Regions from separate parts of the Comamonas sp. C24C genome, predicted to be linked through region 3. Evidence: predicted binding sites of a transcription regulator. Region 3 holds the regulator's gene; each other region holds the start of a gene.
What was found. Region 3 encodes sigma-54, which starts transcription at its own class of promoters, with help from an activator protein. Its sites were predicted from a motif close to TGGCANGNAANCTGCTTT; they were not measured.
Positions count from the first base shown of each region.

Region 1: ACLBXN_RS00800 (ammonium transporter) is a predicted target of sigma-54. The motif match lies at 6,051-6,068, and genes of this name have one in related genera.
Region 2: glnA (type I glutamate--ammonia ligase) is a predicted target of sigma-54. The motif match lies at 3,862-3,879, and genes of this name have one in related genera.

Region 1 is NZ_JBKFBC010000001.1:190,220-197,997, forward strand. Features, by position in the region: gene ACLBXN_RS00775 (cyanophycin metabolism-associated ABC transporter) at 1-2,062, shown strand, start outside; gene ACLBXN_RS00780 (cyanophycin metabolism-associated DUF1854 family protein) at 2,059-2,550, shown strand; gene ACLBXN_RS00785 (hypothetical protein) at 2,756-3,193, shown strand; partial or broken gene ACLBXN_RS00790 (EF-hand domain-containing protein) at 3,260-3,726, opposite strand; gene ACLBXN_RS00795 (5'-nucleotidase) at 3,798-4,715, opposite strand; gene ACLBXN_RS00800 (ammonium transporter) at 4,777-5,979, opposite strand; gene gspF (type II secretion system inner membrane protein GspF) at 6,111-7,334, opposite strand; gene ACLBXN_RS00810 (SDR family NAD(P)-dependent oxidoreductase) at 7,494-7,778, shown strand, end outside.
Region 2 is NZ_JBKFBC010000003.1:331,422-339,199, forward strand. Features, by position in the region: gene ACLBXN_RS08405 (YncE family protein) at 1-813, shown strand, start outside; gene ACLBXN_RS08410 (polysaccharide deacetylase family protein) at 885-1,712, shown strand; gene ACLBXN_RS08415 (sterol desaturase family protein) at 1,734-2,714, shown strand; gene ACLBXN_RS08420 (EI24 domain-containing protein) at 2,729-3,607, shown strand; gene glnA (type I glutamate--ammonia ligase) at 3,929-5,344, shown strand; gene ACLBXN_RS08430 (hypothetical protein) at 5,524-6,036, shown strand; gene glnL (nitrogen regulation protein NR(II)) at 6,073-7,182, shown strand; gene ntrC (nitrogen regulation protein NR(I)) at 7,229-7,778, shown strand, end outside.
Region 3 is NZ_JBKFBC010000005.1:19,245-27,022, reverse strand. Features, by position in the region: partial or broken gene ACLBXN_RS10700 (DUF711 family protein) at 1-120, shown strand, start outside; gene ACLBXN_RS10695 (aspartyl/asparaginyl beta-hydroxylase domain-containing protein) at 255-1,181, shown strand; gene ACLBXN_RS10690 (hypothetical protein) at 1,675-2,241, shown strand; gene ACLBXN_RS10685 (YfaP family protein) at 2,285-3,559, shown strand; gene ACLBXN_RS10680 (RNA polymerase factor sigma-54) at 3,641-5,242, opposite strand; gene lptB (LPS export ABC transporter ATP-binding protein) at 5,388-6,170, opposite strand; gene lptA (lipopolysaccharide transport periplasmic protein LptA) at 6,167-6,823, opposite strand; gene ACLBXN_RS10665 (thiol:disulfide interchange protein DsbA/DsbL) at 6,955-7,605, opposite strand; gene ACLBXN_RS10660 (SPOR domain-containing protein) at 7,761-7,778, opposite strand, start outside.

The DNA.
Region 1 (7,778 bases), on a different contig from region 3:
CCTGCAGGACCATGGCGGCGTGGGCAATCTGGAGCTGCATGATCCTCGCGAGCGTTTGGCGCACTGGCTCATCACCCTGAAGCACCAGACCGCCATGCTGCAGCTGATGCAGCAGTTCGACCGCCAGCGCGAGCGCATCGCGCGCCAGGAGGTCTACAGCGCGGTCAGCGACGAGGATGTCCCGCATTGCCCGGTCTGCCACACGGCTCTGCCACCCGATACCGAAGAATGCCCGGCCTGCGCACGTCAGCAGGCACCTCAGACCTCGACCTGGGTGCTGCTGCGCCTGTGGCGCTTTGCCAAGCCCTATCAGGGCCAGCTGCTGCTGGGCTTCCTGCTGACCGTGGCCAGCACGGGCGCGCAACTGGTGGCGCCTTATCTGACCATCCCGCTGATGGACAAGATCCTGATCCCGTTCCAGAACGGCGAAAAGATCAACCGGGATCTGGTTTTCTTCTATCTGGGCATGTTGCTGGTGTCGGCGCTGCTGGCCTGGGCGCTGGGCTGGGCACGCACCTTCGTGCTGGCCAAGGTGTCCGAGCGCATAGGCTCCAATCTGCGCACCACCACCTACAACCACTTGCTGAACCTGTCGGTGGACTACTACGGCAGCAAGCGCACGGGGGATCTGATGGCGCGTATCGGCGCTGAAACCGATCGTATCAATCTCTTTCTGTCGTTAAATGCCCTGGACTTTGCGACCGATGTGATGATGATCGTGATGACCTCGGCCATCCTGTTCTCCATCAACCCCTGGCTTGCGCTGGTCACGCTGGTGCCGCTGCCCTTTATCGCCTGGATGATCCATACCGTGCGCGACCGCCTGCGCACCGGCTTCGAGAAGATAGACCGCGTCTGGTCCGAGGTGACCAATGTGCTGGCCGACACCATCCCCGGCATCCGCGTGGTCAAGGCCTTTGCTCAGGAAAAGCGTGAGGCCGACCGCTTTGCCGACGCCAACCTGATCAATCTCCAGGCCAACGACAAGGTCAACAAGACCTGGTCGCTGTTCACCCCCACGGTGACGCTGCTGACCGAGGTCGGCATTCTGGTGGTCTGGGGCTTCGGCATCTATCTGGTGGCCGGCGGCTCCATCACCGTCGGTGTGCTGACGGCTTTTATCGCCTATATCGGCCGTTTCTACACCCGCCTGGATTCGATGAGCCGCATCGTCTCGGTCACGCAGAAGGCTGCGGCCGGTGCCAAGCGCATCTTCGACATCCTCGACCATGTCAGCAATGTGCCCGAGCCCAGCAATCCCGTGAAGCTGCCCGGCAAGGCCAAGGGTGCAATCACCATGGAGGATGTGGGCTTTCGCTACGGCAGCCGCGCCGTCATCAAGCATCTGAACCTGCAGATCAAGCCCGGCGAGATGATAGGCCTGGTCGGTCACAGCGGCTCGGGCAAGAGCACCCTGGTGAATCTGATCTGCCGCTTCTACGACGTCTCCGAGGGCTCCATCCAGCTCGACGGCGTGGACGTGCGCCGCATGTCCGTGTCCGACTACCGCAGCAATATCGGCCTGGTGCTGCAGGAGCCCTTCCTGTTCTTCGGCACGATTGCCGAGAACATCGCCTATGGCAAGCCCGACGCCACGCGCGAGGAAATCGTGGCTGCGGCGCGTGCCGCCCATGCCCACGAGTTCATCCTGCGCCTGCCCCACGGCTATGACTCCCTGGTCGGCGAGCGCGGCCAGGGCCTGTCGGGTGGCGAGCGCCAGCGTATCTCCATCGCTCGTGCGCTGCTGATCGATCCGCGTATCCTGATCCTCGACGAAGCCACCTCGGCCGTGGATACCGAGACCGAAAAGGAAATCCAGAAGGCACTGGACAATCTGGTGCAGGGTCGCACCACGATCGCCATTGCCCACCGCCTGTCCACCTTGCGCAAGGCCGACCGTCTGGTGGTCATGGATCGTGGCGAAATCGTCGAAGTGGGCCCGCACGACGAGCTGATGGACCTCAAGGGTCATTACTTCCGTCTGTACGACGCGCAGGCGCGCCGTGCCGAAGAGGATGCGCAAGCGGCTGGCCTGAAGTTGCAGACCAAGGAACCCCAATGATCGAAGCTCCCCAATCCAATCTGAACGGCATGCAGCTGGTGCGCAACGCCCATGGCCGTCTGGTGTTGACCCTGGGCAACGGCCTGGTCTACGAAGCGGTGGTTCCCGTGCGTGCATTTCCGATTGCCGCGCCCGCCGAAGGGCTGTCGCTGATCGCCGCCGATGGCAAGGAAGCGCTGTGGGTGGCCCGCATGGCCGACCTGCAGCCCGAGCATCGCCAGCTGATCGAGCAGGACCTGGCTGTGCGTGAGTTCGTGCCGACCATCGAGCGCATCCTCAAGGTCTCCAGCTTTTCCACCCCCAGCACCTGGGAGCTGCAGACGGATCGCGGTCTGACGCAGATGGTGCTCAAGGCCGAGGAAGACATCCGCAAGCTGGCCGGTCGCACCAAGCTGCAGATCACGGGCCAGGATGGCGTGCAATATCGGATTCCCGACAGCACTCGGCTGGACAGGCATTCGCGCAAGCTGCTGGAGCGTTTTCTGTAAGCTGTGCAGCGCGACTATTTCAAGGGCCTCGCCTCATCGCGAGGCCCTTTTTTGTATCAAATTGCGCAGCGGCGCTTGATATACATAGACTAATAGCTATCAAATTAGGATTGAAAATAATCCTACAGTTTTCTCAAGCGTGGCCGATAACAGGGCGAGATAGCTGTTTTTCCGCCTGCACCTTTTTACTGCCGAGGGCCAAGCCATGCAAATTCCACCTCTAGACCGGACACAGACGCCCTGGCGTACCCAGGGTGCGGATTTGTACTCCACAGGGGCTTCGGGCGCCGCGCCGGTGCGCCCCGTAAACGCCGTGAATGCTCCAGAGTCTGTGGACAAGATCGGCGAGGGCCGCACGGTGCGCGAACCAGAGAAGCCATCGGCTCCCGACACCGAGAACCGTGACTGGACCCTGGCCGAGGAGATCAAGCAAAAGGAAGAGGTGGAGGAGCCGCCCAAGGAGCCTATCTCCAAGCAGCTGATCGAGTTCATCCAGTCCATGTGGCGCGCCAGCGCCCAGGCGGTGGAACAGGCGCAGGAAACCAGCAAGTCGGAGGATCTGCTGCAGAGCAAGCAGCAGGCGCGCAATGAGCCGCTGACTTATTCTGAGCCCCGGGTCAAGCGTAGCGGCAACGCCAAGTAAGGCGTTTGCTTTTATTTTGAGAGCTGATTGCGCTTGATATTAAAGCGCTTCAGCTCTTTTTATGTCTTATTTGCTTTCAGAGCCTGCGCTATCAGCTTCTGATTTGTGAGCGTCGTCCTTGGCCGGCGCAGCAGCCACGGCTTCGGCGGCCTTGGCCTTTTCACGCGCTGCACGGTATTTGACGGCAAAGGCGCGCACTTCCTCATAAGTGACGAAGCCGTCCTTGTTGGTGTCGGTTTCGTCAAAGGCGGCGGCCAGCTTGGGGATGATGGCCACTTCCTTGCGGCTGAGCTTGCCATCCTGATTGAAGTCCAGCATCTTGAATTGCTGCTGGGCCTTGATCTCGCCCTTGGAGAGCTGGGTTCCCTGTCTTTCCCCGATCTTGTCGCCGGCGGTTTCCTCGGCGCGCACCGTGGGCAGCAGCAGCACGGCGCTGGTCAGCAGCACGCCCATGGCGGTCTTCATGACCGAGCTGCTGCGGGCGACGATGGGGTGGTTCTTGGCTTTTGACAAGCAGTACAGATGAGGGCCATGACGGCATTCTCAACCTCCGGCCCGCCGCACTTTCAAAGTTTTGCATTCGCTTGCCGGACTTTGCCAAGCTTTACGTAGGCAGCTCCGCCTTGTCATGGGCAATGCCGCTGCGCACATGGCCCGAGGGAACATGTCCGGCCGCATTGCGCACATGGCCGGTCTGGTCGTCGAAGAAGAAGTCGGGCTCGAACTCGCGCAGAAACCCGCCCTTGGCCAGTCCGCCGAGAAACATGGCTTCATCGACATCGATCTTCCAGTCCATCAGCGTATTGAGCGCGCGCTCATGGGCCGGGGCGCTGCGCGCCGTGACCAGCGCAGTGCGCACGCGCATGCCGGCCACATCGGCCTGCTGCAGCCGGTGCAGGGCGGCCAGCAGCGGCTTGAACGGGCCTTCGGGCAGCGGCTGGGCGGCTTTTTCCAGTTCATGCTGCTGGAATGCCTCCAGGCCCTGGGCCTGGAAGATGCGCTCGGCCTCGTCACTGAACAGCACGGCATCGCCGTCGAAAGCGATGCGCACTTCGCGCGGATGGCTGCTGCTGGCGCGCATGGAGTCGGTGAACACATGGGCGGCCGGGTAGCCCAGCTGCAGTGCCTGGGTCACGTCATCGGCATTCGCCGACAGAAACAGCTGGGCTCCCAGAGGGCGCAGATAACCGAAAGGGTCACGCCCCTGGGTGAACACGCCGCGCTGTATGGAGTGCAGGCCGTGGGCCTTGGCCGAGCGGAAGACGCGCATGCCGCTGACGGGGTCGTTGCGCGAGAGCAGCACCACCTCCACATGCTGCTGTCCTTCGGTGTTGAAGGCCAGCAGCTTCTTGACCAGCGAGAAGGCAACGCCCGGTGCGGCAGGCACGTTGAGCCGCTCGCGCTGCAGGCGCAGATAGCTCGCCGGGTCGCTGTCCTCGAAGAGGCGGTTTTCCTCCTCGAAATCGAACAGGGCTCGCGAGGAGATGGCGACGACGAGCTTGTCGTTCAGGGTCATGGCCATGGCGGTACGGCTTTGAGCGGATGTGCAGACAAGCTCCGATGATACGCAGGCCGCCGCGCCCTCACCAGTTGGCTTCGCGCTCTGGCGTGGCACTGATGTGGTGGATGGACAAGTCGGCGCCGTCGAATTCCTGTTCCTGACTCAGGCGCAGGCCCATGGTCTTCTTGAGCAGGCCGTAGACCAGCAGGCCGCCCAGCGCAGCCCAGGCCACGCCCATCAGCGTGCCTATGAGCTGGGCCAGCGGATGCACGCCGCCAAGCCCGCCCAGGGCCTGCGTGCCGAAGATGCCGGCTGCAATGCCGCCCCAGGCGCCGCACAGACCGTGCAGCGGCCACACGCCCAGCACGTCGTCGATCTTCCATTTGTTCTGCGTCAGCGTGAACATGAAGACAAAGATGGCTCCGGCGGCAGCCCCCACGACCAGTGCCCCCAGAGGGTGCATCAGATCCGAGCCGGCGCAGACGGCGACCAGACCGGCCAGCGGGCCGTTGTGCACAAAACCCGGGTCGTTCTTGCCCACCGCCAGGGCGGCCAGCGTGCCACCCACCATGGCCATCAGCGAGTTCACGGCGACCAGACCCGAGATCTTGTCCAGACTCTGGGCACTCATCACATTGAAGCCGAACCAGCCCACGATCAGAATCCAGGCGCCCAGCGCCAGAAAGGGAATGCTGGAGGGCGGTGTGGCCGCAATCGCTCCGCCCTGGCGGTAGCGATTGCGGCGCGGGCCCAGCAGCAGCACGGCTCCCAGGGCGATCCAGCCCCCCACGGCGTGAACGACCACGCTGCCGGCAAAGTCATGGAACTCGGAGCCGGTCAGCGCCTTGATCCAGGCTTGCACGCCGAAATGCTGGTTCCAGGCAATGCCCTCGAAGAAGGGGTAGATCAGGCCCACGATCATGGCCGTGGCGATCAGCTGGGGCCAGAACTTGGCGCGCTCGGCAATGCCGCCCGAGATGATGGCGGGAATGGCAGCCGCGAAGGTCAGCAGAAAGAAGAACTTGACCAGGCCGTAGCCGTTGAGCGCCGCCAACTGCTCGGCGCCCACGAAAAAGTGCGTGCCGTAGGCCACGCCATAGCCGACCGCGAAATAGACCACGGTGGAGACCGAGAAGTCGACCAGGATCTTGACCAGGGCATTGACCTGGTTCTTGCGGCGCACGGTGCCCAGCTCCAGAAAGGCGAAACCGGCGTGCATGGCCAGAACCATGACGGCGCCCATCAAAATGAACAGGGCATCCGCGCCCTGTTTTAGTGCTTGCATGAAAACACTCCAGCTGAAATTTGCTATTTATTGGTGCGAAATTGCGGAAAAACCCCGCAATGCACTAAAAGAAAGCAAGAATTGCGCCAAGCTGGAGTGGGTGCTTCCGCACCGGCACAGGCCTGTCAGGCCTATTTGACGAACTGGTTGAGCTGGATGATGGGCATGAGCACGGCCAGCACGATGAGCATGACCACCAGCCCCATGACGACGATGAGCAGGGGCTCGAGAATCGTGGCCAGGTGCATGGCACGGCGCTGGACCTCGGTGGACAGTTGGGTGGCGGCGCGCTGCAGCATCAGCGGCAGCTGGCCCGTCTGCTCGCCCAGTCGGGCGAACATGGCGACCAGACCCGGAAAGCGCTTCTTCTGTGCCAGGGCAGAGGCCAGTGGCGCGCCTTCGCGCACCAGCACCAGCGCATCCATGGCATCGGCGCGCAGGGCGCGGTTGTTGAGCGTCTCGGCGGCGGCCTGCAAGGCCTTGAGAATGGGCACGCCCGCTCCGGCCAGCATGGCCAGGGTGCCGGCAAAGCGCGCCGCGTTATAGCTGCGCGAGAGCCGGCCTATCAGCGGCAGATGCAGCCACTGGGCATCGAAGCGCTCGCGAAATGCCTCGTTCTTGAGCGCCAGCCGAAAACCCACGGCAGCCAGCAGCAGCACGGCCAGCATGAACCAGCCATAGCTGCGCACAAAGTCGCTGATGCCGAGCATGACCACGGTGAGAAACGGCAGGGCGCGCTTGGTGCCGGCAAACACGCCTGCCACCTGCGGCACCACATAGCTGACGAGGAAGATCACGATGACGATGGCCACCAGCGTCACGATGGCCGGATACAGCGAGGCGCCGATGAGCTTGGACTGCAGCGCCTGACGCGCTTCCAGGTCGTCGGCCAGATTCTCCAGCACCGGGCCCAGGCTGCCGCTGGATTCCCCGGCGCCGATCACGGCGCAGAAGATGTCGGAAAACTCGCGTGGATGCTGCTCCAGCGCCTTGGCAAAGCTGGAGCCGGCGTTGACCTCGGCCCTCAGCGCCGCGACCAGCTGATGCTGGCGTTCATCCTCGGCTTCCTCGGCCAGCGCGGCCAGTGCGCGTTCTATGGGCAGGCCGGAGCTGACCAGCCCCGAGAGCTGGCGGGTCCAGACCGCCAGGCTGGTGGAGTTGAAGACCGGGCGCGTGAGCCATCCGGATGCGCCTGTCCGGCCCCGGCCCTGGCCTGCGGCGACGGGCTCGACCTGCAGCGGCACCAGGGCCTGGCTGCGCAGCTGGCTGCGCGCGGCACGGGCGTTGTCGGCTTCCAGGGTGCCCTTGCGGGTCTGGCCCTGGGCATCCAGGGCTTCAAAGGTAAAGGCAGGCATGCGCGAATCGATCTGACAGTGACGGTTTAGTGCAGATGGTAGCGACTAATGATGTCAGCCCTTCGGCATTTGAGAGAGCGGACCCGGCTTGATGCAGGTCATGACTGCCGCGGTCGAGCTCGGCACAATGGTCTGCCGATTCAAGAACGGGAGGTTTCGATGCTCAAGGACAAGGTTGCATTGGTGACGGGGGCTGCATCCGGCATAGGCCGTTGTGTGGCGCTGACATGGGCCAGGGAGGGCGCGCGCGTGGTGCTGGCCGACCTCAACGAGGAGCAGGGTCAGGAGACAGCCGCCCTGGTGCGCGAGCTGGGTGCCGAGGCACTGTATCTGCGCGCCGACGCTGGCAGCCCGGCGGATCATGAAGCGCTGGTGGCCTTGACCATGCGCCACTTCGGCCGTCTGGACGCAGCCTGCAACAACGCCGGCATCGGCGGCGTCAGC
Region 2 (7,778 bases), on a different contig from region 3:
CCTCATCACCTGTACCTGACGCCGGATGAGAGGTCGCTGGTGGTGGCCAATGCGCTGGGCGATTCGCTGACCCTGGTGGATCCGCGCACAGGTGCCGTGCAGCGCGTGATCCGCGACATCGTGGACCCGTACCATCTGCGCTTTTCGCCGGACATGAAGTGGTTCGTCACGGCAGCCAACCGCCTCAACCACATCGATTTTTACCGCTGGGACGCGGCCACGCAGACGCCGACGCTGGTCAAGCGTGTCTCCACCGGCAAGACGCCCAGCCATCTGTTCATCGACGCGCAGAGCAAGACGCTGTACTCCACCATGCAGGACAGCGATGCCCTGGTGGCCATCGACATCGCCACCCAGACCATCAAGGCTCGCGTGCCCACCGGCCCCATGCCTGCCGACGTCTACGGCAGCCCTGACGGCAAGAAGCTGTTTGTCGGCCTGACCGGCGGCGATGGCGTCGAGGTGTTCGACATCACCGGCGCCGAGCCCCGCAGCCTGGGCCAGATCAAGACGGCTGCCGGTGCACACGCCTTCCGCGCTGCTGGCGACGATCGCCACCTGTACGTGAGCAACCGCGTGGCCAATACCATCAGCAAGATCGATATGGTCAGCAGCCAGGTCGTGGCCAACTACCCGGCACCGGGCGGCCCTGACTGCATGGATGTCTCGGCCGACGGTCGCTACATCTTTGTGGCCTCGCGCTGGGCACGCAAGCTGTCGGTGATCGACACGGTAGAGAAGAAGGTGGTCAATCAGGTCAATGTGGGCAAGTCGCCCCACGGGGTCTGGACGTTGTCCCACGCTGCGCGCTGAAGCGCCTGTCCCGGCCGCACCGGAGTGGCCGGGATGCCCGGTTTTCGTGTTGACCACCTCAAGGAGGGTGGATGCAAAGACGTTGTTTCATGCTCGGTTCGCTGGCCGGTGGCCTGTCTGCCGTTCCTGCCTTCGCTGCCGAAGCTTCAAAAAAAATAGCTTCAGGTACATGCTCCAAGGCGGTTTACCTGACTTTTGACACCGGGCACATGGGCATAGCCCAGTGGGTCGCCCAGGTGCTACAGAAGCACAAGGTTCCCGTCACCTTTTTTGCGGCCAATGAGGCCACGAAAGAGGGGGGCAGCAGTCTGGGCGACTTCTGGGCGCCCTGGTGGAAGGCGCGTGCCGACGAGGGGCACCAGCTCGCGTCCCATACCTTCGACCATATGTACTGGCTGGCCGATATTCGCGACAAGGCCAGCGGGCAGGTCACGCATTTCCGGGTCAGGCCCTCGGCCGGTCCCAGGGCTGGTCAGACCTATGTGGTGTCTGCTGATGAGTATCGGCAGGAGATTGCGCGCTCCGCCCAGCGGCTGGCCCAGATCACGGGCCGCAAGACCTTGCCGCTCTATCGTGCGCCGGGCGGCAAGACGTCGCCGGCGTTGATTGCTGCGGCCCGGCAGGGCGGCTTTCAGCATGTGGGCTGGGCGCCGGCGGGCTTTCTGGGCGACGAGCTACCCAGCGACAAATATCCGAATGAACGCTTGCTGGCCCAGGCACTCAAAAACATAGGTAGCGGCGATATCTTGCTGGCGCACCTGGGGATCTGGTCGCGTCAGGATCCATGGGCTCCGGCGGTGCTGGAGCCCTTGATTCTGGGTTTGCTGGACAAGGGTTTTTGCTTCCGTACGCTGGCTGAGCACCCTACGTATCAGGGCTGGATCGCGCAGCAGCGCTGAGTGCTGCAAGAGGAGTGAGTCGTGGATTGGTTGGTACAGATGTTTGGAGAGGCGCAGCAACGCTTGTTTGAAGGCGTGGTGCAGCCTTTTCTGTTTCATTTCGGCATGGCGAATCTGCTGGAGGATGGCTATACCGCCACGGGCTGGCTGCTGGTGGGCTTGCTGCAGATTGCCGTCATGGTCGCGGTGATCGTGCCGCTGCAGCGCTGGAGGCCGGCCGAGCCCGTGGTCGACCGCCAGGCGATCCGTGTGGACATCCTCTATACGCTGATTCATCGGCTGGGACTTTTCCGGCTGGCCCTGTTCTTCACGATTGACCCGCTGTGGGATTCGCTCATGGGTCAGCTCCATGTCTGGGGCTTGCCGGGCTTTCACCTTGACGACATCTGGCCGGGCGTGACGGATAACGCCTGGGTCAGCCTGCTGATGTATCTGGTCGTCTTCGATCTGGTCGAGTACTGGATTCATCGCGGCCAGCACGGCTTTACCTGGTGGTGGAAGCTGCATGCCGTGCACCACTCGCAGCGCCAGATGACAGTGTGGAGCGACAACCGCAATCACCTGCTCGACGACGTGATCCATGACGCCATCATCGTGCTGGTGGCGCAGCTGATCGGCGTGGCTCCCGGGCAGTTCGTGGCCATCGTGGCTCTGACCCAGCTCAGCGAGAGCTTTCAGCACGCCAATGTGCGCATCTGGTTTGGCCAGCTGGGCGAGCGCCTGTGGATCAGCCCGCGCTTTCATCGCCGCCATCACGCCATCGGTATCGGCCACGAGCCGATGGCGCCGGTGCGCAACAAAAAGGTCCACGGCAACAACTTCGGCGTGCTCCTGCCCTGGTGGGACATGTTGTTCGGCACGGCCAACTTCGATCTGCGCTACGACCCCACGGGCATTCGCGATCAGGTGCAGGCCAATGCGAAAGGGCAGCTGCGAGACTATGGCCGCGGCTTCTGGGCGCAACAGTGGCTGGCTGTCCTACGACTGATGGGTCGCGCATAAGCCAATCCTTGAGTATGCTTGCCAGCATGAGCTTGCTACTCGACTCTTTTTGGCGTGCCTTGGCGTATTGCCTGCATAAGCGGGTCATTGTCTGGTCACTCTTGCCGCTGCTGGCCATGGCCTTGATGGCCTGGCTTCTGGGCTACTTCTTCTGGGCCGATGCGGTCCTCAAGGTACAAAGCCTGCTGGATGGGGTGGGCTGGCTGCACTCCCTGTGGCTGTGGCTGCAGGAGCGTGGCGTGGGCTATGCCTCGGAGGTGGTGGCCTCCATGTTTGTGGTGCTGGGGGCCACGCCGGTTCTCGTGGTGCTGGTTCTGCTGCTGGTGGGCCTGTTCATGGCGCCCGTGCTGACGCAGCTGGTGGCCGAGAAGCGCTTTGCCGGGCTGGAGAAAAAGCATGGCGGCTCCACCGTCGCCAGCCTGCTCTGGTCGGGCGGCTCCACGCTGATCGCGCTGCTGGCCCTTTTCGTCACCCTGCCGCTATGGGTGTTTCCGCCGCTGATGCTGGTGGTCGCACCCTTGATCTGGGGTTGGCTCACTTACCGGGTCATGGCGTTTGATGCCCTGTCCGAGCATGCCAGCAAGGATGAGCGCCGGGCCCTGTTTGCCCGCCACCGCATGTCGCTCATTCTCATGGGGGTGATCTGCGGCTATCTGGGTGCAGCGCCCGGTGTGGTCTGGATTTCCGGGCTGCTGTTTCTGGCTGCTTTCTGGATTCTGGTGCCCATTGCCATCTGGATCTATGCGCTGGTGTTTGCCTTCTCTGCGCTGTGGTTCGCTCACTTCTGTCTGGCGGCGCTGGAACAGATGAGGGCGCAGACCATGCCGAGTGCTGCCGATCCCCAGGTGCCGTTCGCGCCTGGTGCAGATGATGCCGCTTCGGTTGCTCGCTGAGAGCGCTTGCCACCGGGCGAATCGTGCCTCGTGCACCAAAAACAACCCTATTTAAGAAATGCACTGTATTGGTGCGTTTATTTTCACCAAGATGGTGCATTTGAGAAATGCGTGCCGGCAGTGAGACAATGCGCGTCGGTTTGGTGCAATTTGCAGATGCGGCTCTGCTAAGTGCTTATGTCTTGTAGCGAGGAGCTTGTTGCAAGAGCCCGATTTCAGTGCACGGATGCTGGGATGAGGTGCTGAAGCAGAGTTGGCACGCAAACTGCTAGATACTATTCATTCTTTATTTGATCAGCCAAAGTTGGCAGGAGAGATCTAATGGCGAAGACCGTTGCAGACGTGATGCAGATGGTGCAGGATAACGAGGTCAAGTTCGTGGACCTGCGCTTTACCGATACCCGCGGCAAGGAACAGCACGTGACCGTGCCCGTGTCGCACTTCGACGAGGACAAGTTCGCCTCGGGCCATGCTTTCGACGGTTCTTCCGTTGCCGGCTGGAAAGGTATCGAAGCCTCGGACATGCAGCTGGTTCCCGATCCAAACACTGCCAACATCGATCCCTTCTTCGAAGAAACCACACTGATTCTGCAGTGCGACGTGATCGAACCCGGTGACGGCAAGGCATACGACCGCGATCCCCGCTCCATCGCCAAGCGCGCTGAGGCCTATCTGAAGGCTTCCGGTCTGGGCGATACCGCCTACTTCGGTCCCGAACCCGAATTCTTCATCTTCGACGGCGTGCGCTGGGGCACCGAGCCTCACAACCCCTTCTTCGAAATCGAAGAATACGAGGCTCCCTGGAACACCGGCACCAAGTTCGAGAGCGGCAACCGCGGTCACCGTCCTCGCGTCAAGGGTGGCTACTTCCCCGTGCCTCCCGTTGACAGCACCCAGGACATGCGCGCAGAGATGTCGCTGCTGCTGGAAGCCGTCGGCATTCCCGTCGAAGTGTTCCACCACGAAGTGGCCGGCGCCGGTCAGAACGAAATCGGCACACGCTTCTCGACTCTGGTCGAGCGTGCCGACTGGACACAGCTGCAGAAGTACATCATCTGGAACGTGGCCAACACCTACGGCAAGACGGCAACCTTCATGCCCAAGCCCTATGCTGGCGATAACGGCTCCGGCATGCACGTGCACCAGTCCGTGTGGAAGGATGGCAAGAACCTGTTCGCCGGCGACGGCTATGCCGGTCTGTCCGACTTCGCCCTGTACTACATCGGCGGCATCATCAAGCACGCTCGTGCCCTGAACGCCATCACCAACCCCGGCACCAACAGCTACAAGCGTCTGGTCCCTGGCTTCGAAGCGCCCGTGAAGCTGGCTTACTCGGCCAAGAACCGTTCCGCTTCCATCCGTATTCCTTACGTCAGCAACCCCAAGGCACGTCGCGTGGAAGCCCGCTTCCCCGATCCTCTGATGAACCCCTACCTCGGTTTCGCAGCGCTGCTGATGGCCGGTCTGGACGGCGTGGAAAACAAGATCCATCCCGGCGAAGCCGCGACCAAGGATCTGTACCATCTGCCTCCCGAGGAAGACAAGCTGGTGCCTACCGTCTGCCACAGCCTGGACCAGGCTCTGGAAGCCCTGGACGCCGACCGTGCGTTCCTGACCAAGGGCGGTGTGTTCTCCGACAGCATGCTGGATGCCTACATCGAGCTGAAGATGACCGAAGTGACTCGCTATCGCCAGTCGGTGCATCCTGTCGAATACGATATGTACTTCTCGCTGTAAAGCAGAGGTTCTCAAAGGCGGCGCAAGCCGCCTTTTTTATTGCACGGACGCTGCGCCGGACGTGCCAGCAAAGGAACCAAACAGGTTGGTGGCGGTCAAGTAGTCAATAAAAGCTGCAGGCTTGGAGCGATACTCAGGGTATTGCGGACTTGCGGCCGCCGTCTGCCTGAGAGGACCGAATGAAGAAGTTTTATGTGTTGTCGTTGCTGTGTCTTGCATCCGGGCTGGTTTCTGCCCAGGATGTGATCTACCGCTGCGGCAATGAGTACACCAACAACGTTTCGCAGGCCAAGGCCAAGGGGTGCAAGCCGGTCGATGGCAGTGGCGTGACGGTGATTCACGGCACTCGTCCCTCGGGCGGCAATGCCGGTGCGGCGCCGGCCAATCCCAAGCCGGCAGGCAGCTCTGCATCGAGCCAGGCGACCCCTGCCCGCGCCGACAGTGCCGCGCAGAAGGCGCGCGACTCCGATGCCCGCGCGATCTTGCAAGGCGAGCTGAACAAGGCCCAGGCCAGACTGGCCGAGCTCAAGGCGGAGTACAACGATGGCAATCCCGTGCGTACAGCGTTGGAGCTGCGCAATCCTCAGGGCTACCCGGAGCGGGTGGCCAAGCTCAAGGCCGATATCACCCGCCAGGAAAGTGATATCGCAGGCATCAAGCGAGAGCTGGACCGGCTGCCTGCGGTCAACTAATCCGCCCCCTGGGGCTGGTCATTTTTGGTCAATCGCATGAGTTCCACTGCAGCCCCGATTCCCGATATCTCCACGCCTGATCCGGATCAGGCCAACGGTCATGGCTACCAGTCGCTGGACTGGCTTTGTACCTTGATTGCCGTGCTTGACGAGTACGGCATGGTGCGCTTCGTCAATGCGGCGCTGGAAAATGCCCTGGGCCAGTCGCGCCGCATCATGGTCGGCAGTGACTTCGCCACCTGCTTTGCCGAGCCAGCCCTGCTGGACAAGGCTCTCAGCGGAGCCCGTTCCAACGACTTTGCGGCGCTGCGCTTCGAGGCCAGCCTTCTGCGTCTGGGGCAGGAGCCCCTGCCGATTCACGCTGCCGTTTCGCTGGCCGAGAAGGCCGGCCATGTCATGGTGGAGATGTGGCCGCTGGAACAGCAGGCCCGCCAGGATCGCGAGGAGCGCATCCGTGAACAGGCCCAGGCAAACAAGGAGCTGATTCGCAATCTGGCCCACGAGATCAAGAATCCACTGGGCGGCATTCGCGGTGCAGCCCAGCTGCTGCAGATGGATCTGGTCATGCCCGAGCTGCTGGAGTACACCACGGTCATCATTCATGAGGCCGATCGCCTGCAGGCACTGGTGGACAGACTGCTGGCCCCGCATCGCCACCCCCACGAGGTTGGCGACGTCAACATCCACGAGGTCTGCGAGCGCGTGCGTTCACTGGTGCTGGTCGAACATCCCCAGGGGCTGAGGATCACGCGTGACTATGACATCTCCATTCCGGAATTCAGAGGCGACAGCGCGCAGCTGATCCAGGCCCTGCTCAACATCGTTCAGAACGCGGCACAGGCGCTGGGGCGGCGCATTGCAGAAGGCGATGCCGAGATCATCCTGAGGACGCGTGTGGCCCGGCAGGTCACTTTGGGGCGTGAGCGCTACAGATTGGCACTGGAATTGCATGTAATCGACAACGGGTCAGGCGTGCCGGATGCCATCAAGGAGCGAATTTTCTATCCTTTGGTCTCGGGCCGAGATGGCGGATCCGGCCTGGGGCTGACGCTGGCTCAGACCTTTGTACAGCGTCACCATGGCTTGATCGAATGCGAGAGCCAGCCGGGGAGGACGGATTTCCGGATCCTGATTCCGCTGCCATAAAGCCTGACATTATCAATATGCAGAAGAAGGGAAGGATGTTGCACGAATGAAGCCAATCTGGATTGTGGACGACGACCCTTCCATCCGCTTTGTGCTTGAAAAGGCACTGGGGCGCGAAGGCTGGCCCATTCGCAGCTTTACCCAGCCGCGCGATGTGCTCAAGGCCCTGGCTGATGTGGACAACAGCGATCCCGAGCGTCAGGCTCCTCAGGTGCTGGTCAGCGATATCCGCATGCCCGGCGGTTCGGGCCTTGAGCTGCTGGAGCAGGTAAGGGCGCAGCAGCCCGGCCTGCCGATGATCATCATGACCGCCTATTCCGATCTGGACAGCGCGGTCTCGGCCTTCCAGCGCGGAGCCTTCGAGTATCTGCCCAAGCCCTTCGACGTACCCAAGGCGGTAGAGCTGATCCGGCGTGCCGTGGAGGAGAGCCAGCGCGAGGAGGTGGCCGACATCCAGGCGCCGGTGCAGGCGGAAATGCTGGGCCAGGCGCCCGCAATGCAGGATGTGTTCCGTGCCATCGGCAGACTCAGCCAGAGCCATGTCACGGTGCTGATCACCGGAGAGTCCGGTGCCGGCAAGGAGCTGGTGGCACGGG
Region 3 (7,778 bases):
TTTCGCCTCAACAAGCCGCTGACGGTGCGGCTATTCCCCGTACCGGGCCTCAAAGCGGGCGACAGAACAGCCTTCGAGAGCGCCGACCTTTGCAACTGCGCCGTACTGGCCCTGCCTTGAATATCGATCCCGACCGGCTGCCGCGCCTGACAGCCAAGTGCCGGCAGCTATTGCTTTTGATATTCCCCTACCCCGGTTCTGTTTGACCTGCCCCCATGGTGGCAGCCGGGGTGCCCCCGGTAAAATTGATTCTTATGGCAAAAATTATCGTTCTGGCACTGGTGCTGCTCTTCTTTGGCTGCGGGCTGTACATGCATCTGCGCGGCAAGGTGCGCCACAAGGTGGTCAAGCAATTGTTTGACCACTCCACGTTCACAGCGCCGTTCAACGTCTTCATGCTGATGTTCAGCAAGGTGCCGCGCACGCCCTATCTGCCCACCAGCACCTTCCCCGAGCTGGCGCCGCTGCAGGCCAACTGGCGCGAGATCCGCGAGGAAGCCGTCAATCTGCAAAAGAACATGCAGATCAAGGCCGCCGCCAACAACGACGACGCAGGCTTCAACTCCTTCTTCAAGACCGGCTGGAAGCGCTTCTACCTCAAGTGGTACGGCGACGCCCACCCCTCGGCCATGGAGCTGTGCCCCAAGACCACGGCCCTGGTGAAGTCGATTCCCAGCGTCAAGGCCGCCATGTTTGCCGAGCTGCCGCCCGGCGCCAAGCTCAATCTGCACCGCGACCCCTACGCGGGCTCGCTGCGCTATCACCTGGCCGTGCTGGCCCCCAACGACGACCGCTGCATGATCGAGGTCGACGGCCAGCCCTATAGCTGGCGCGAAGGCGAAGGCGTGATCTTCGACGAGACCTTTATGCACTGGGCAGAGAACCGCAGCGAAGGCAACCGCATCGTGCTGTTCTGCGATGTGGAGCGCCCCATGACCAATGGCTTTGCGCAATGGCTCAACCACTGGCTGGGCAAGAATGTGGTGGCCGCCGCCAGCTCGCCCAACAACGAAGGCGACCCGCGCGGCATGATCAGCAAGCTGTTCAAGATCTCGTTCTATGCGGGCAAGTACCGCCGCGCCTTCCGCGACTGGAACCCGACCTTCTACAAGATCCTCAAGTTCGGACTGATGATCGGTGTGCTGGTCTGGTTTATCTGGTGGTTGATTCCGTCCCGATAAGCCTGCCCTGAAGGCAAAGCCCCAAAAAGCCGCTGACGCATGTCCAGCGGCTTTTTTTCGCCTCCTTGGCGGACCGTCTCAAACCCCTCTCCCATGAAGCGTGCTTATTCCGGTCCTGAGGAGCGCAATACGCATTTCAATGCCTGGACAGTTATCTGCCATGCAATATCCGTCACTACAAAAACAAATCAGAATCAAAATAAATAGTGACGGTTTACAAAATATGGCATTAAAAACATTTACTCACTCTCAAAGAGCCTTTAAAGCAAAAAAACAATTGTCAGCCCGGCATGGATATTGATTAATCGTAAACCTCTCTCACTTCAATTAAAGGGTTTACCCTTAATAATGGATATTTCTTAAAAGAGGCCGATAGAATTTTTTCACCTGTTAAGAATCACAGGAATAGGTCTTTTACCAAATAGCAGTAGGGAGTGATATTTATGCATTATCAATCACGAAAGTTTTTAACCATCCACCGAGGAGAGCGACAGTGCTGAAAAACATAAAAATGCTATTGATTGCATCCCTCGTGGGATCAATCGTTGCCTGCGGGGGCGGCGATGGTGACAGCAACGGAGGAGGAGGTGGCGGCGGCACTCCGCCAGGCCCTGGCGTGACTCAAACTCCTGCTGAAAAAATAGCGGAACTTGAGTCGTCCGGAGAAATTCCCAAGTTGGAACGTGGCCCTGATATCAGCGGACCCGACAGCAATACCAGCGGTATACGCGACGATATCGAATCACTGCTGGCCGCCGAATATACCGGCGCCCGACTCGCCGCCGCGATGCAAACCGCAAGAGCCTTTCAAAAGGCCTTGCTCGTCGACACCGAGGACATCAATGCGGTCAAGGCCATCAGCAAAGAGATTTCACGAGGCATCAACTGCATATATTCCCAATTTGATGGTGCCGATGGCTCCAAGCAGCCGGCCCGGGTCGCGCAAGAGCTGGAATCGATGACGACCAATACCAAGGACCGTTTATTGGCATATCTGAAATACAACAAGGCACTTGATGGAACGTCCTCCGCTTTGCCAGAGGGAGATACCTGTGAATAAGATTCTCAAAAAATGCACATGCATTTTTCTGTCATTCATTGTCGTGAGCACCCCGCTCACCGGTGGCGCCCAAGTCGTCAACCCCGATACGAATCTGTGCCGGGAAACGGGGATCGCCTTTGCCTTTCTGAACGGTGTCCAAACCACCGAATCGCAGGCCAATCGAGCCCTGCAGGAGCTCAAGCGCATTCACGGCCAGACCGCCCCCGGCGGCGATCAGATCAAGTATGAAACCCTGTACAACTATTCGAACGGCTTCGAGGATTTCGTCGAAACCTTCGAGCAGCGCCTGCAGGAGCAGGAAGGCTTGCTGGCAGGCCGGTACGAGCTCTTCTTCGAGGCCCTGAATGGTGGCGGCTCATGGTGGAGCAGCATCGTCAACACTGTGTCGGCAGCGACCGGATTGCTCACGGGATTCGTTGACTGGTACAAGTCGGCAGCCATCAGCCAGCTCACCTCCTTGCTGGGCAATCCGCCGACGCTTGCCAACTATATGGAGCATCAATCGCGCATCGACAACTGGATTCTCGAAGGCAAGAAGATTCTCTTTGTCGCCCACTCTCAGGGCAATCTGTTTGCGAACGCTGCGTATGCCTATGCGGCACCGAAATCCGCTGCAGGCTCGGTGAAGGTGGTGCATATTGCGCCGGCATCGCCCACGCTCAACGGGGAACACACCCTGGCGGATCTGGATCTCGTCATCAATGGCCTGAGAGCCGTGGGCACGGTGGCCAGCATCACGGACAGCATTCCCGGCTATCTGCTGCGCCCCGCCGGTATGAATGGCGAGAAAGACCTGCTCGGTCATGGCTTGATCGAGATTTACATCAACCCGGGCCTGGAGATCTCCAACCGCGTGAAGAGCCACATCACGACCGCACTGTCGACACTCGTGGCTCCGCCTGCGCAAGCGACATCCGGCTTTTTCACCACCACCCTGACATGGGACGGCAGCGGTGACGTCGACCTGCACACCTATGAGCCATCAGGCTCGCACGTCTACTACCGCAACATGCGCGGCGCCAGCGGCTATCTCGATGTAGACAATACCGTCGCCTACGGACCCGAGCATTACTATGCATCCTGCGATTCGGCAAGGCTGCAGGAAGGTACCTATCGAGTCGCCATCGCCAACTACGCCAGAGCCGCCGGCAGAACCGCCACGGTACAGGTCGCATCCTGGGATGACGGCGTGCTGGGCACCAAGTCGGTCACCCTGGGCGCAGCCACCGGCGACAACCCGGTCTACGCCATGTTCAATGTCGTGGTGAGCAAGAACGCCCAGAACGGCAAGTACTCCGCAACCCTCACCCCCTGAGCGACGACGCACATCCAGCCCGAGGCAAACGGTCTTCACCAGGCCGCTTGCCTTTTTTGCTCCTAGCCGCGCGGCGATTCGCTACAGCGCCTTGCGCAGCGTGGTCGTGGGTATCTTGAGCTGCTCGCGGTATTTGGCGACGGTGCGGCGCGCACACTCAATGCCCTGCTCCTTGAGCATGTCGGCCAGCTTGGCGTCTGACAGCGGCTTTCTGGCATCTTCGGCATCGACAAACTGTTTGATCAGCGCACGCACGGCCGTGCTGGAGGCACTGCCGCCGGTTTCCGTGCCCAGGCCCGAACCGAAGAAATACTTGAGTTCGAAAGTACCTTGGGGCGTGGCCATGTACTTGGCCGTGGTCACGCGGCTGATGGTGGATTCGTGCAGGCCCAGCGTGTCGGCGATATCGCGCAGCACCAGCGGGCGCATGGCCAGCTCGCCATGCACAAAGAAGTTCTTCTGCCGCTCCACGATGGCTTCGGAAACACGCAAGATGGTGTCGAAGCGCTGCTGGATGTTCTTGATGAACCAGCGCGCCTCCTGCAGCTGCTGTTGCAGCGCCGCATGACCGTCACTGTTCTTGTGGCGACGCAGCACTCCGGCATAGATGTCGTGCACGCGCAGACGCGGCATGACCTCGGGATTGAGTTGCACGGAAAAGTCCGCCCGGCCCGAGCCGGAGCGCACCGGGCGCACGATGACATCGGGCACCACGATATGGCGCTCCACGTCCACAAAGCGCCGCCCCGGACGCGGCTCCAGTCTGGCGATCAGGGCCATGGCCTCGCGCAGCTGTTCCTCGCGCGCGCCGCACAGGCTGGTGAGCTTGCGCAGATCGCGCCGCGCCAGCAAGTCCATGGGCTGGGCACAGATGGCCTGCGCCAGCAGCAGCCGGCTCATATGCGCCTCGGTCGTACCCTCGTCCTCGGCCGTGCGGATCAGATCGCGCAGCTGCAGTTGCAGGCACTCGGCCAGATCGCGCGCGCCTACGCCCACCGGCTCCAGGCTTTGCAGCAGCTTCAGCGCAATGGCAAAGTGCTGCTCCAGCTCCTCGCGCTCTTCCAGGTCGTCGCCGGCCAGACTCTGCGCCAGCTCCTGCAGGGAATCCTCGAGATAGCCGTCGTCGCTGAGCGACTCGATGAGAAAGCGCAGCGCCGCCGTGTCTGCCGCGCCCAGATGCAGGCTCAGTGCCTGACGATGGAGAAAGTCGGTCAGGCTCTGGTGCTCGCGCGCCAGATCGATGGCATCGGTTTCGTCATCGCCGTCGCGGTTACGTGTGGAGCTGCTGGCCGAGGGCGTATCCCACTCGCTGCTGGATTCACCGCCCCATTCCCCGTCCTGGCCGTCCATGCCGTCGGCCTCCCAGTTCAGCGTTTCCGGGGTTTCGGGGCTCGGCGTTTCCGCTACTGTTTCAGTAGCTAATTGCGCTTGTGATGCCTCTTTTTCAGAATGAATACTATCTGAAACACTGTATTCACTGGCGCTAGCAGCTACATCTACAGGAGCATCTCCCGCAGTTTCGGCCTCATCGCCCGCACGCTCCAGAAAAGGGTTGTCGACCAGCATCTGCTCGACTTCCTGCGCCAGCTCCAGAGTGGAGAGCTGCAGCAGCTGAATCGATTGCTGCAGCTGCGGCGTCAGCGATAAATGCTGCGAAACGCGTAGCGAGAGACCTGGCTTCATCGAGGCGCGGCTCCCAGACAATCATTGCAAACGCGCGCAGTGCTATGGGTTTGCCGCCGGGCCGCCCCAAGGCAAACCCCGGCGCAGCCGGTCAGGGCCCCTTCCGGGGGCAGCGACCACACAAAGTGAGGGAGCGTGGGGGTCATCACATCCTGAAATGTTCGCCCAGATAGACGCGGCGCACATCGGCGTTCTCCACGATCTCCTCGGGCGTGCCTTCGGCCAGCACATGGCCGTCGCTGATGATGAAAGCGTGGTCGCAGATGCCCAGCGTCTCGCGCACGTTGTGGTCGGTAATCAGCACGCCGATGCCGCGCTCCTTGAGGAAGCCGATGATGCGCTGGATCTCGATCACCGCAATCGGGTCGATACCGGCAAACGGCTCGTCAAGCAGGATGAAGCGCGGCTGCGTGGCCAGGGCACGCGCGATTTCCACGCGCCGGCGTTCGCCGCCGGACAGCGCCAGCGCCGGTGACTGGCGCAGATGCTCGACGCGCAGCTCCTGCAGCAGGCCGGTGAGGCGCTTTTCGATCTCGTCGCGTGTCAGAGCCTTGCCCTGCTCGTCCTTTTGCAGCTCCAGCACGGCGCGCACATTGTCTTCCACGCTGAGCTTGCGGAAGATGGAGGCTTCCTGGGGCAGATAGGACAGGCCCAAGCGCGAACGCTGGTGAATCGGCATGCCGCCCACCGGCTGGCCGTCGATGAAGATCTCGCCACCGTCGCTGCGCACCAGGCCCACGATCATGTAGAACGATGTGGTCTTGCCCGCACCGTTGGGGCCGAGCAGACCGACCACCTCGCCTTTTTGCACGGACAGCGACACATCCTTGACCACTTTGCGGCTGCCATAGGACTTGGCCAGATGCTTGGCCTCCAGGCGGCTGTCGGACTCGCCGCTGCGGCTGCTGGAGAAGGTCGGATCGCTCATTTCTTCTCGTCGGCTTTCTCGCCGCCCAGCGTCATGCTCGGGCGCAGCTGGGTGGCAGGTGTGGCGGGCTTGGGCTGTGCGCCCGGCGTACCGTCCTTGGGCGCCATGATGGCGCGCACGCGACCGCCCTGACCCACGGAGGAGCTAGGCAGGCCGCCGCTAGTCTTCTGACCATCGACGGTATAGACGTCGGTGATGTTGTTGTAGACGATGATGGAGCCCGTGACCTGGTCGCTGAGCTGGCCGCCACGGTAGCGGCGCATCTCGCCACGGCGGATGAACTTGACGATATCGGCCTTGCCGTCGTATTCGATGACTTCGCCTTCGCCTTCGATGAACTCTTCGGGCTGGCCGGCCACGGTGTCGCGCTTCTGACGGAAGAAGGCACGCTTGCCGGGCTCGGCCTTGATCACCCCGTACTGATAGCCCTCGGCATCCTGACGCACATCAAGCTGGGCGCCGCGCAGAACGATGGAACCCTTGGTCATCACCACATTGCCGGTGAAGACGCTGGTCTGCTGCAGCTCGTCGTGACGCAGCGCATCCGCCTCGATATTCATGGGCTTGGCGCTGTCGGCCTTTTCGGCATGGACAATGCCGGTCGCTGCTGCCAGGGCGCAGGCCAGCGCAAGAGGTAGGAGTGTTTTTTTCATGGAAGGCACGTTTCTTGCATCCATTGTAGTCATTCCCTTTTTGCAACTTGCGTAAAAAACCACCCACAAAAAAGCCCGCGCTACGGCGGGCTTGCTGGGCATCAAACGTCGTTGGCGTCCGAAACCTTGCGTCAGGCCTTGCGGCTGGAGGCGATCAGCGCATTGACCACGCGCAGCACATTGTCCATATTGCCGGCCTTGGTGCCGTCCGTGTAATAGCGGCCGGCCACGCCCATGGCGGGCACGCCTTCCACGTCGTACTCGTTTTGCAGCTGGGTGGCCTTGCGCACCTGGTTGGCCACAGTGAAGGAGTTGTAGACCTCCTTGAACTTGGCCAGATCCACGCCCTGCTTGCCGATCCAGTCAAAGATGGCCTCATCGTTCTTGAGCGGGTTGCGGTCCACGTGAATGGTACGGAACACCTTGGCGTTCAGCTGGGGCAGCAGGTTCATGCCTTCCAGTGCGTAGTACAGCTTTTGCTGGGGCACGAAAGAGGCATTGAAGGCCACGGGCACCTGGCGCACCACCACATCGGCGGGCTGGGTCTTGGCCCAGGCTTCGAACTGGGGCTCGAAGGCATTGCAATGCGGGCAGCTGTACCAGAAGAACTCGATCACCTCGACCTTGCCGGCCGGCGCGCTCACGCTGGCGGGCTTGCCCAGCTTGATGTAGTCCTTGCCTTCCCGGGGCGCAGCACCCTGGGCCCAGCTGGAGGATGTGCCCAGAGTCAGGGCACCGGCGGCGGCTGCCGAGGCAGCCAGAGAGAATTCGCGACGTTTCATCTAAACAAACTCCTGTATCAGGTCTGCAGTATCAGAGCCCAGCGGCCCCAAAAAGTTCAGCAAAGTCCTAAATCTCGCACCCGCTGTCCGGGACGCCTCGGGCCGCTGCCCGAGGGCTCCACAGACAGAGGCTGCACAACGCCTCGCAGGGCCGATTATCGCGCCGCACGCAC